DNA from 2 places in the Clostridium gelidum genome. Region 1 is predicted to be linked to the other one. Evidence: riboswitches for the same ligand, from Rfam matches in the RefSeq annotation. Region 1 holds a riboswitch; the other holds the start of a gene.
What was found. Region 1 has a riboswitch for FMN ahead of psyc5s11_RS03800 (ECF transporter S component). Riboswitches for the same ligand answer to the same signal wherever they lie in the genome.

Region 1 (6,124 bases):
TGTAGAATTAGCAGAAGGATCATTGACTTCTTATGGTGGTAATTATGAATATTATAAAGAAAAGTCAGTTCAGATAAAAAGTGCAACATTAATTATAGAAGCTGCAACTAAAGAAAAAATAGTAAAGACACAAAAAGAAAAAACATCTAAAACTACAAAAGGTAATAACAATGAGTTTAAGAAATCAAAATTAGAAAAACAAATAGAAGAATTTGAGGAACAGCTAAAGGTTATAGAACAGGAAATCAGTAAGTTTTCAACTGATTATGAAAAGCTAAATGCTTTATATAATGAAAAACTAGAAATACAAAATAATCTTGATATATTGATGGAGGAGTATTTTGAATTGTAAGTAAGATACATTATGTAAGCTTTGGACTTGTTATTTATTTTTAAGTGCCTAATGCTGTATTGTATAAGTTTTAATAATGATTTTGCAATATATATTAAAAATTCTAAAATTCTGAAATTCTAAAGAATTTTAAAACTTTAGAATTTCAGAATTTTAGAATTTGCTTGAAAAATGCGGGCTGAGCGGATATAAGTAAAAAAGTAGTTGCAATATATTTACTTTTCATAAATTCATGTGAAAAAAATAGTAAATTACTTGAATATTCCTGTGAGTTTATGAAAAATTGATTAAAAGAAATAAAACCAAAAAGGATCCTAAAACTAAAATATAAGTTTTTTTAGTTATTGTCCTATTGCCGTCATTATCTAATTGGCTTTGCATGCAAGGGAATAGCCAATTACTAAAAGATACTTTCACCATGTATTTATACATATTTTCATAAAGTAAAGTGAAAACTCCAAATAAGAAATATAATAATATGGATATACAATACACTATAAATAGCCAATATAAACTAGGTACATAATAAAAAGATTGAAGCCATTCAGTTAAAACTATTTTAGCTGGAAATATTAAAATTAAGCCAACAAATGATGAGAATATAATGCATATTATTTTTGAAGGAATTACTCTAATCATAGAGAAAGTAGCATATTGTAAAATTCCGAAATATGGTTCAAAATATTTTTTATATGTTTCAAAAAGTGTTGAATTTCCAATAGGAGGTCCACTAAAATAAGGAGGTTTGGGGTAAGCCTCGAAGTTATAATACTTTTTTAAAATTATTATATATGAATAAGTTATAAACATTGAGAATAACCATAAAAATGTCTTTATATAATTATATATTTTTTCGCATTTTAACTCCTGTTTTTCTCTTCTTTGATTTTCTAAAAACTTTTCAATTCTATTTTCATTACACACTATAGGCTGATTTTCTTTCTCATAATCAAAATTATCATTCATTATAACTTACTCCTTAACAATTATATTTTGATCTTTCATAAATAAAATTACTTAACTTCAATATATTTTACTTATTACCACAATTATACATTAATTTTATAAGTAAATCATATAGTTCTAAAAGCAAACCTAAAGCTTTTTCACCATGACCATATTAGAAAAGCTATTAAGTTTGCTATTTTATAACTTATTTGGGAAAATGGGATGAGGAAAAAATTTCAAAATATGAAAGATAAGGCATATGGGCTTGTTATTTTTTTAATTATGCCTAAATATCCATAAGCAAAACAATATGAGAGAAAATATTTTTATTTGCGTTATATAAAGTGTAAGAGCTTTTACAGAATATTAGATTGGAGAAATTTTATGAGGTGTACCGAAAAAAATTATATTAGTAGGCTAAAAAAAGGGAAAGAAGATGCATTAGAATTTGTAGTAGATAATTATTTGGGAATAGTTAAATCAGCTGTATATAAAGTACTTTCACCACTTGGAAGGGATGGGATTATTGATGAGTGCGTAAATGATGTATTTCTTTCAGTGTGGAATAACAGCAATAAATTTAATGGGGAAGAGCTGGATTTTAAGAAATGGATATATAAAGTGGCTAAATTTAAAGCTATTGATTATTACAGAAAAGAAATTAAGAATTCAGACGTTACCTTGGAAGATAAAGAGATAAGTACAAATAAATTAGTTGAAGAAGAAATTATTAATACAGAAGATAGAAATGAATTAATAGAATTAATAAACACCCTTGAACCTTTAGATAGAGATATATTTACTATGAAATTTTTCTTAGGAGTCAAGTCTGATGACATAGCTAAAAAATTTGCACTTAGTAGAGCAGCTATTGATAACAGGATTTACAGAGGAAAGAAAAAACTTAGTAAAGAAATAGCTAGAGTGAAATTGGAGGTAGTGTAATATGAAAGATATTTATGAATTGCTAAATGATGTAGATATAGATGAAAGTGAGATTGGGACAATGGATGTTTCGGAATTTGAAAAAGCAAATGTGAAAAAATCTTTAAAAAAATCAATAAAGAAGAATAATGGATGGAAGAAAAAAAGTTTGGTTGCAGCAGCTTTATGTTGTGTAGTAATTGGAAGTATAGGAGCAGTTGGAATAACAAATCCAGCTTATGCAGCAGAAATTCCCATAGTTGGAGATATATTTAGACTTTTAGATAATGGTAGAACTGGTTTGTATGATAAATACAAGGAAAATGCAAATGAAATTAATGTAACTAAAGAAAGTAATGGAACTGCAATTACTATAAAAGATGCAATATTTGATGGAAAAACAATATCTTATACCTATGAGATAAAAACAGATAGAGATTTAGGTGAAGATCCAATGACATGTGGAGGAGGGGATTTTAATATAAAAGGATATAGAGGAGGAATGACTGGTAGTTCTGAAACAAAAAAAGTAGCAGAGAATACTTATATTGGTCAAGAAAATAGAACAATAGATGAAGAAAAAGATGAAGTGTCCTGTAAATTAATTATAAGAGAAATAATGGATACAGAAGAAAATCATTCTGATGTGAAAATAAGCGGGAAGTGGGACTTTGATTTTAATCTAAAAGCTATATCGAGTGACAAACAAATCATAAATAAAGGAACTGAAAAGGATGGGGCTAAAGCTAATATTGATAGTATTACAAAAACCTCTATGTCATGTATAGTTAATTATTCACAGGTTGTAACTGATGAGTTGAAGAAAAAATGGTTCAATATGGATCTAGAAATAGAGATTAAAGATGACTTGGGTAATATTTATAAAGGAGAAGGTAATGGAGGTCATGGAAATGATAAAGATAATACAATGTATTGGAGTAAAACTTTTGGGAAATTAGATGAAAAGGCTACTAAGCTTATAGTAACTCCTAAAATGCACTTATCTAATACTGGAGGCGGAGTTTCTATGGATGAGAATGGAAACGAAACTGAAATTAAGCATACAGTAGATGCAGATCATCCTGAACATGGAGAAATTCTATTTGATGACATTGTGGTTGATTTAGAAAAATAATATATTGCAAATTATATAATAAAGTTATATAATAAAGAAAATATAATATATCTTCAGGGCAGGGCGTGAATCCCTACCGGCGGTATAGCCCGCGAGCTTTAACAAGCTGATTTGGTGTAACTCCAAAGCCGACAGTATAGTCTGGATGAAAGAAGGTAACTATTAGGAATTAAGATTTTCTTTATTCTTATTTATTGAAGTATGTGCCCTGATGTTTTTTTACATCAGGGCTTTTTTGATTACTTTATTAAAAATAAGAATATATTAAAAATGAAATACCTAATAAGCTACCCAAAGAAGATAACTTTTGGGAGGCAAAAAAATGAATAAAAACACAAACAAAATGGTTAAAATTTCTCTATTATCAGCTATAGCACTTATACTTATGTATTTTGATTTTCCAATACCATTTTTACCAGCATGGCTTAAGATTGACTTAAGTGATGTGCCAGCATTATTAGGTGCATTTGGATTTGGACCTTTAGCAGGAGTTCTTATAGAACTGATAAAAAATATACTAATAGTATTAGTAAAAGGAACACAAACAGGATTAGTTGGAGAAACAGCAAACTTTATAATTGGAGTTGCATTAATATTACCAGCATCATTTGTATATAGCAGAAATAAGAGTAAAAAAGGTGCAATATTAGGAATGGTTTTAGGTGCAGTTTGTATGGAAGTAGTAGCAATAATCGCAAATGTTTATTTCTTATTGCCAGCTTACGGAATGCAAATGTCATCAGCAGAATCAATGAAATATGTTATTATGGGATTGTTACCTTTTAATGGAATAAAGTCTATTTTAGTATCAGTATTAACATATGCACTATATAAAAGAGTATCAGTTTCAATTTTCAAAGCAGAACCAAATTTTGGCAGTCCAGAAAACAAAACAAAAACAATATAATATATATAAAATAAAGAGAAGGCTGTTTCGAAATGATTAAATTATTTTGAAACGGCCTTCTCTTTATTTTGGAAAAATTAAAAGATATATAAATATAAATTATTATAAATATAGATAACCACAGTGGAGCTCATACTTATGCCTACATCCGCCGAAATTGAATACATATTTATTCCGTAGGACTGTGAAAATTTCGCTGGAAGCATTCTAAATGGGAGGTTGCACCCATTATAGTTTTGTCCAAATGTAAAATTTGGACAAACTATAATGGAACAACTTCCCATTAAGAAGCTTCAGCAGCTTATTTTCAATGCCTACTTCATATTATGACCCTTGTGGTTACAAATATGTATCCAATTTCTCTGTTTGGATATTCTCCTAAGCATAGTAAATGTTGAATATAATACCAAGCATAAGTAAAATTTCAGCTGTGGGTATCTATATATGTTACAAAATGATTCTTCATTTAAAATTTAATAAATCCTGTGAGAATTTCATCCACAATTGGTCACAGACTATCTATAAAGGGCATTAATTGTTAATTGCAACATATATATTAAAATTTATAAAATAAAATTGAATATTAAGTATTGTTTTTAATCTTTATATAAATTATAGTGATTATATAAAGTTAAAGTTATAGTGATTATATAAAGTTGAAATTATAGAAAAGCTATAGCTAATTAATAATAACTATTGAATAATAATACTTGTTTTGGTATTATATTAATATAGATTAAAAGTGAAGGAGGTTTAATATGAGTTTTAAAATAAATGACACTGTAACTTGGGTTGGGAAAATTGATTGGGAATTAAAAAAGTTTCATGGAGATGAATATTCTACACATAAGGGTTCTTCATATAATTCATATTTAATTAAAGATGAAAAGACAGTACTTATGGATACTGTTTGGGGTCCATTTACTAATGAATTTATTACTAATTTAAAAAAAGAAGTAGATATACATAAAATTGATTATATAGTTATGAACCATTCAGAAGTTGATCATAGTGGTGCTTTAGTAGAGCTTATGAAAGAGATACCTAATACACCAATTTATTGTACTAAAGCTGGTGTTAGGATATTAAAAGGATACTATCATCAGGATTGGAACTTTGTAGAAGTAAAAACTGGAGATACATTAGATCTTGGAACGCATAAACTTACTTTTATAGAGGCTGCAATGCTTCATTGGCCAGATACTATGTTTACATATTTATCAGAAGAAAATATATTATTTAGTAATGATGGTTTTGGTCAACATTATGCTTCTGAATTTATGTATAATGATAAAGTAGATCAATCAGAATTATATCAAGAAGCACTAAAATATTATGCAAATATTTTAACTCCATTTAGTAAACAAGTTCTAAAGAAAATTGAAGAAATATTGAGTCTTAATCTGCAAATTGATATGATCTGCCCAAGTCATGGAATAATATGGAGAGATAATCCAATTCAAATAGTAAATAAATATTTACAATGGGCAAATGAATATGCTGAAAATCAAATTACAATAGTATACGATAGTATGTGGGATTCTACAAGAAGAATGGCAGAATGCATAGCAGAAGGAATAACAAGCAATAATAAAGATGTGACAGTAAAGATTGTGAATTCCGCTAAAAGTGATAAGAACGATACAATAGTAGAAATATTTAGATCAAAAACAGTTCTTATTGGGTCATCAACTATAAATAATGGTATTTTATCTTCAACAGCTTCAATAATAGAAATGATTAAAGGCTTTAAATTTAAAGGCAAAAAAGGAGCCGGTTTTGGTAGTTATGGATGGAGCGGAGAGTCTGTAAAAATAATTACAGAAGAATTAGAGAAATCTGGAATTAAGACAATTAA
Region 2 (6,124 bases), 2.4 Mb from region 1:
TTAGGATTAAATATAACAGATGAACAAATAAAAGAACTTAAAGAACATATAACCGATATAAATTATGAAGAAGCAGCAAAACGAGAAAAAGAAGTTAGACATGATGTAATGAGCCATGTATATGCATATGGTCTTCAATGCCCATCTGCTAAAGGTATTATTCATCTAGGTGCTACATCTTGTTATGTTGGAGATAATACAGATGTTATAATAATGAGAGATGCTTTAATTTTAGTGAAAAATAAAATAGTTACTGTTTTAAATCATTTGAAAAATTTTGCTATTGAGTATAAAGATATGCCAACACTAGGCTTTACACATTTTCAACCAGCTCAATTAACTACAGTAGGTAAAAGAGCTACATTATGGATGCAAGACTTAGTAATGGATATTGAAAATATAGATTTCGTAATATCAAAATTAAAACTTCTAGGTGTTAAAGGTACTACTGGCACTCAAGCTAGTTTTATGGAACTTTTTGATGGAGATGAAAGCAAAGTTAAAACGTTAGATAAAATAGTAGCAGAAAAAATGGGATTTGATAAAAGCTTTGGAGTTACAGGTCAAACTTATCCAAGAAAGCTTGATTCAATAGTTTTAAATACTTTATCAGAAATTGCTCAAAGTGCTTACAAATTCAGTAATGATTTAAGATTACTTCAAAATATGAAGGAAATGGAAGAACCATTTGAAAAAAATCAAATTGGATCATCAGCTATGGCATATAAGAGAAATCCTATGAGAAGTGAAAGAATAAGTGCATTGGCAAGATATGTAATAGTAGATGCATTAAATCCAGCAATTACTGCAGGAACTCAATGGTTTGAAAGAACTTTAGATGATTCAGCTAATAAGAGATTATCTGTTGCTGAAGGGTTTTTAGCATTAGATGGAGTATTAAATCTGTACATAAATATTTCTGAAAACATGGTAGTATATGAGAAAGTAATAGCAGCGCATGTATTAAATGAATTACCATTTATGGCTACTGAAAATATAATGATGGAAGCTGTAAAAAGAGGTAAAGATAGACAAGAGTTACATGAAAGTATTAGAGTTCACTCAATGGCAGCAGCTCAAAGAGTAAAGGGTGAAGGCCTAGATAATGATTTAATAGATAGAATCATAAATGATGAATCATTTGGCCTTACTAAGGAAGAAATCTTAGGTGTTATTGATCCTACTAAGTTTGTTGGTAGATCACCAAGCCAAGTTACAGAATTCATTGACGAATATGTAAATCCAATTATCAATGATAATAAGGATGCATTAAAAATTAAGAGTGAAATAACTGTTTAACTTAAATATTATAATAAGATTTTAGATATTTATATGAAGATACCTTGGCTAAAATAAGACTAAGGTATCTTTTTATTTTAGTTAAATGTTAATGCTCTAATTTTAGGATATCTATGTGGATAAATCTGGCTAAGTGGATAATTTAGCTTATCATAACTATGACAGCAATAAAGACAATCATTATTTTGAAGTTTGTAAGTAATAAAGCCATTATGAAAAAATCTACCTATAGCAGGAGTATAAAATTGAATTAAGCAACCTTTATCTAACGATTTATCATCAGGAAGATTAGTGCCTAATTTATGTGTTGTTAGGTATGCGTAAAACTCTTGGACTCTAATCCAAACATGAGTATAAGGTTTCCAAGTTGGAGTTTGTTTAAAGCCACCAGCATGAAGAATTTGAGACATAAAGTTGGTACAATCTCCACCAATGCCTGCAAAAGATTTGTAGTTAGGATTATAATTTAATGCGAATCTTTCAGCATAATTACAAGCTTCTTCTATATTAAAATTAGAAACTTTTCTTTCGGCATGATTGCTATTAGAAAAGAAATTAGAAGTCATAAAGGTTTCATATAATGAATCAATTAAAGAAATGTTATTTTCTTCTGAAATTCTGCTTTTATAAAAAATAGAATTATCTATATTTGATAAATCTGTTTCTAATACATAGTAATACAAAGCGGGCTTTTCTTCTTTTTCTAGTAAGAATTGTATTTGATATTTACCCTGTAAATGTTCTAAAATAACAATATATTCATGAAGGCAAGCAGAGGGGATATTGTTTGGATAATTCTGTATAATGAAAGAGGCTTTAAAATTAAGCTTTAGTTTGATAAATTTGAAGTTTTGATCTATTATATTATAGTTGTAGTCAAACTGAAAATTTTTAAATATAGAATTCAGTTTTTTACTCCATTCAAAATCAAATAATTTCTTTAAATATATTTCTTGCAGTAAAGAGTTATCTAAATCATAAATATTATTAGAACTTGAATTAAGATTATCGTAAGGAGTTGAAAGCAAAGCACATAGATTATATAAACTTTTTGATAACATATATATTTCCTATTAAAAATTATTATATTAATATCTTTATGAAGAAAATTATAAATATATATCAAAATAAGTATATAGTATATAATTTTAATTTCAATGTGGATAAAATATAAATGTGATGAAAAACAAATAAAATCATAAAAATTAATAAGTAGATATATTTGTAAATAATGTGCTATAATATATCGTGATTGAATTCATAAAACAATATATGATATTTTTTATATTTAAATATGAATAATTTAGATATAGAAATATAAATTTGATGAATATACTTGTAAATAGTACTTGTTATAGGATAAAATCAAATTTATTAAAGACTTTTATAAAGGAGCTATAAAAAGAATGCAAGAATTATCTAACGTAATAGCTAACAAATATGAGGAAATAATTGATAAGATAAAAAGTTTTTCAAGTGAATATCTTAGTGATGAATACAAGAATATTTGTATTGGAGCTGCAGAAACATTATTTTTAAACAATGAAGAACAATTAAAAAAGGGAAAAAGTCTTTCATGGGCAGCCGGAATAGTGCATGCTATAGGAACTATAAATAATTTATTTGATTCGAAAGAAGAGCCATATATTAAGGCTACTGATTTATATAAGGCATTTGGTGTTAGTGGTAGTACAGGCTCAACTAAATCAAAAGAAGTACAAAAATTATTAGATTTATCAAAAGAAAATAAACAATGGATACTTGATAATGATAAAAACATAAAAAATTCAATAAACAATAGATTAGAAGAGAAACAAGAAGTTACAGTCACATTGGATGATATATCAAAATCAAGTGAAAAGATTGAAAAACAACAAGAAGAACCTTTTAAATTTGCTGTTCATAAGAATTTTGTAGCAGCAGAAAGAATCTTAGATTATGCATGGAAGCAAAAGAATTATAACAATAAAGCAAAGTATGCAAAAGAGGCACTAAAAATATATGAAGATTGTGCAGATGCATATATTATTTTATCAAAGAATTCTAGTTTAAATAATCTTGAGAAGAAAGCTCTTTTAGAAAAAGCAGTTAAGGCAGCACAAAATCTATTAAGAATAGATAATTTAGAAACTGCAGAGCCGCAAATATTTGAACTAAAAATAGCTGAACCTCTTTTTGGTGCTAAATACAGTTTAGCTGTTCATTTGTGGGAAAATGGAGAAAAAGAAGCAGCAATAGAAAATGCTCTTGAAATTTTAAAATATAATGAGCAAGATAACTTAATGATTAGAAGTTTACTCGCAAATTGGCTATTAACTGAACAAAGATATCCAGAGTTAAAAGATTTATTAGAAAAATATGAAAAAGATAATTCAGCAGCTATAAATTATAGTAGAGTTGCATTTTTATATAAAACTAATGAAATTAAGGCAGCAGAAAATGCATTAAGACGAGCATATAAGAGAAACTCATTTGTAATACCATATATAGTAAAGCAAAAAACAATTCCAAGTTCTGTGCCACATTTGATTAAATTTGGAAGTGAAGAAGAAGCTATAAGATATGCTAGTTTGGGATTAGAGGTCTGGAATGACCCTAAGATGATTCAATGGGTTAAGGAAAAGAAAAAAGATTTTGATATGATAACTTTTAACTAATACTTTACATAAATATAATCATGTGATACCATACAATAGTAAATTGAATAAAGTGTCTTCGGGGTTGGGTGAGATTCCCTACTGGCGGTATAGCCCGCGAGCTTTAAAAAGCAGATCCGGTATAATTCCGGAGCCTACAGTTATAGTCTGGATGTTAGAAGATGATAATTAATATAAATTATATTTAAAATTAAAATTTTAAGTATTCTTATTAGTTTGTATTTGTGCCCTGAATTTTTTTGAAAAATTCAGGGCTTTTTGATTTTAGTAAGATAATATATTGAAACATATATTATTATATATATAAAGCACTCATAACTTTATGTATTTTTAAAAAAGAATCAAAAGTCATGCAAATTACTTTGAAATTTTAATTGTAAATAAAATTAATAATTGCCATTTATAATAAAAACTCTGAAGATTTTAAATCTTTAGAGTTTTTTGAATTTAGAAATTTATAATGGGCAAAATGTATAGAAAGGGAGATGATAATTCTTGGATGAAAAATATATGGAAAAAGCCCTGGAATTAGCTGCGATGGGAATTGGGAAAGTAAATCCTAATCCATTAGTAGGTGCTGTTATAGTAAAAAATGGTCAAATAATAGGAGAAGGATACCATGAATGTTATGGTGAAGCTCATGCGGAAAGAAATGCTGTGAAAAATGCAGTGGAACCAGTAGAAGGTAGTACTATTTATGTTACATTGGAACCTTGTGCCCATTATGGAAAAACACCTCCATGTGTAGATTTAATAATTGAAAAGAAATTCAAAAGAGTTGTAATAGGAATGTTAGACCCAAATGAACTAGTTTCCGGAAAAAGTATTGAAAAATTAAAAGAACATGGAATTGAAGTTGAGGTTGGGGTTAAAGAAGAAGAATGCAAAAAGTTAAATGAGATATTTATAAAATATATTACATCAAAAATTCCATTTGTAGTTTTAAAAAGTGCTATATCATTAGATGGAAAAATAGCAACCTATAGTGGAGAATCTAAATGGATTACTTCTAAAGAATCTAGAGAAGATGCACAAAATTTAAGGAATAGATTGAGTTCAATTATGGTAGGTGTTAACACAGTTATTGCTGATGATCCATTTCTTACATGCAGAGTTAATAATGAAAAGAGATTAATAAGAATTGTTTTAGATACTAATCTTAGGATTCCACTAGATTCAAAATTAGTTAAAAATAATGATAAACTCACTATTGTTGCAACTACATTAAGCTCAAGTGAAGAGAAGAAACAATCTTTAAGAGACTTAGGAGTTAAGGTTATAGAAGTTTCAAAAAAGAATGATAGAGTAAATTTAAAAGAACTTGTAAAAAGCCTAGGGCAAGAAGGTGTAGATTCTATACTTATTGAAGGTGGAGGAACATTAAATTTTTCTGCACTGGAAGAAGATATAGTAGATAAAGCAATTTTTTATATAGCTCCTAAAATATTAGGTGGAGAAAATAGTAAAAGCTGTATAGCTGGAATGGGTTTTTCTAAATTAGATGATGCAGTTAATTTAAAGAATTTGAGTTATAGAAAAATTGGTGAAGATTTAGTAGTTGAAGGATATATAAGGCATAGTTAATAAAGTAATTATAACTTAAAAAGCAACTTTAACAAAAAGTGCATCAAAGTATAAAAAAATAAGGAGGCAAAATGTTTACTGGAATTATTGAAGAAGTTGGAACCCTTAAAGAACTTAGTATAGGAAATGGTTTTGGAGTTATGGAAATCAAATGTAGCAGAGTTTTGGAAGACGCTAAAATAGGAGACAGTATAGCTACAAATGGAGTTTGTCTAACGATTAGAGAGAAAAGTTCAGATTCATTTAAAGCAGAGGTAATGGGAGAAACTTTAGCAAAAAGTAACTTAGGTAGTTTAAAAGTTGGTGATAAGTTAAACCTTGAAAGAGCATTAAGACTTAGTGATAGACTTGGTGGACATATTGTTAGCGGACATATAGATGGAGTTGGCACCATAGTTTCAATAAAAGAAGAAAGAGATGGAACTTGGTTTACAATTTCTGCACCTAAAGAGGTTTTAAAGTACATCATATATAAGGGCTCTATTGGAATAGATGGAATAAGCTTAACAGTTGCTACAGTTTCCGAGGAAGTATTTAAGGTTTCAGTTATACCGCATACTCTTGAAAATACGATTCTTATAGAT

Region 2: linked by a shared signal. The riboswitch ahead of ribD (bifunctional diaminohydroxyphosphoribosylaminopyrimidine deaminase/5-amino-6-(5-phosphoribosylamino)uracil reductase RibD) and the one ahead of psyc5s11_RS03800 (ECF transporter S component) in region 1 are both predicted to bind FMN.

The regions. Positions count from the first base shown of each region.
Region 1 covers NZ_AP024849.1:789,887-796,010, forward strand. Annotated here, with positions in the region: gene abc-f (ribosomal protection-like ABC-F family protein) at 1-352, shown strand, start outside; gene psyc5s11_RS03785 (hypothetical protein) at 626-1,318, opposite strand; gene psyc5s11_RS03790 (sigma-70 family RNA polymerase sigma factor) at 1,685-2,245, shown strand; gene psyc5s11_RS03795 (DUF4179 domain-containing protein) at 2,247-3,359, shown strand; FMN riboswitch at 3,405-3,520, shown strand; gene psyc5s11_RS03800 (ECF transporter S component) at 3,682-4,266, shown strand; gene psyc5s11_RS03805 (anaerobic nitric oxide reductase flavorubredoxin) at 5,025-6,124, shown strand, end outside.
Region 2 covers NZ_AP024849.1:4,439,047-4,445,170, reverse strand. Annotated here, with positions in the region: gene purB (adenylosuccinate lyase) at 1-1,299, shown strand, start outside; gene psyc5s11_RS20375 (amidase domain-containing protein) at 1,377-2,360, opposite strand; gene psyc5s11_RS20370 (DUF6398 domain-containing protein) at 2,706-3,956, shown strand; FMN riboswitch at 4,007-4,123, shown strand; gene ribD (bifunctional diaminohydroxyphosphoribosylaminopyrimidine deaminase/5-amino-6-(5-phosphoribosylamino)uracil reductase RibD) at 4,452-5,540, shown strand; gene psyc5s11_RS20360 (riboflavin synthase) at 5,612-6,124, shown strand, end outside.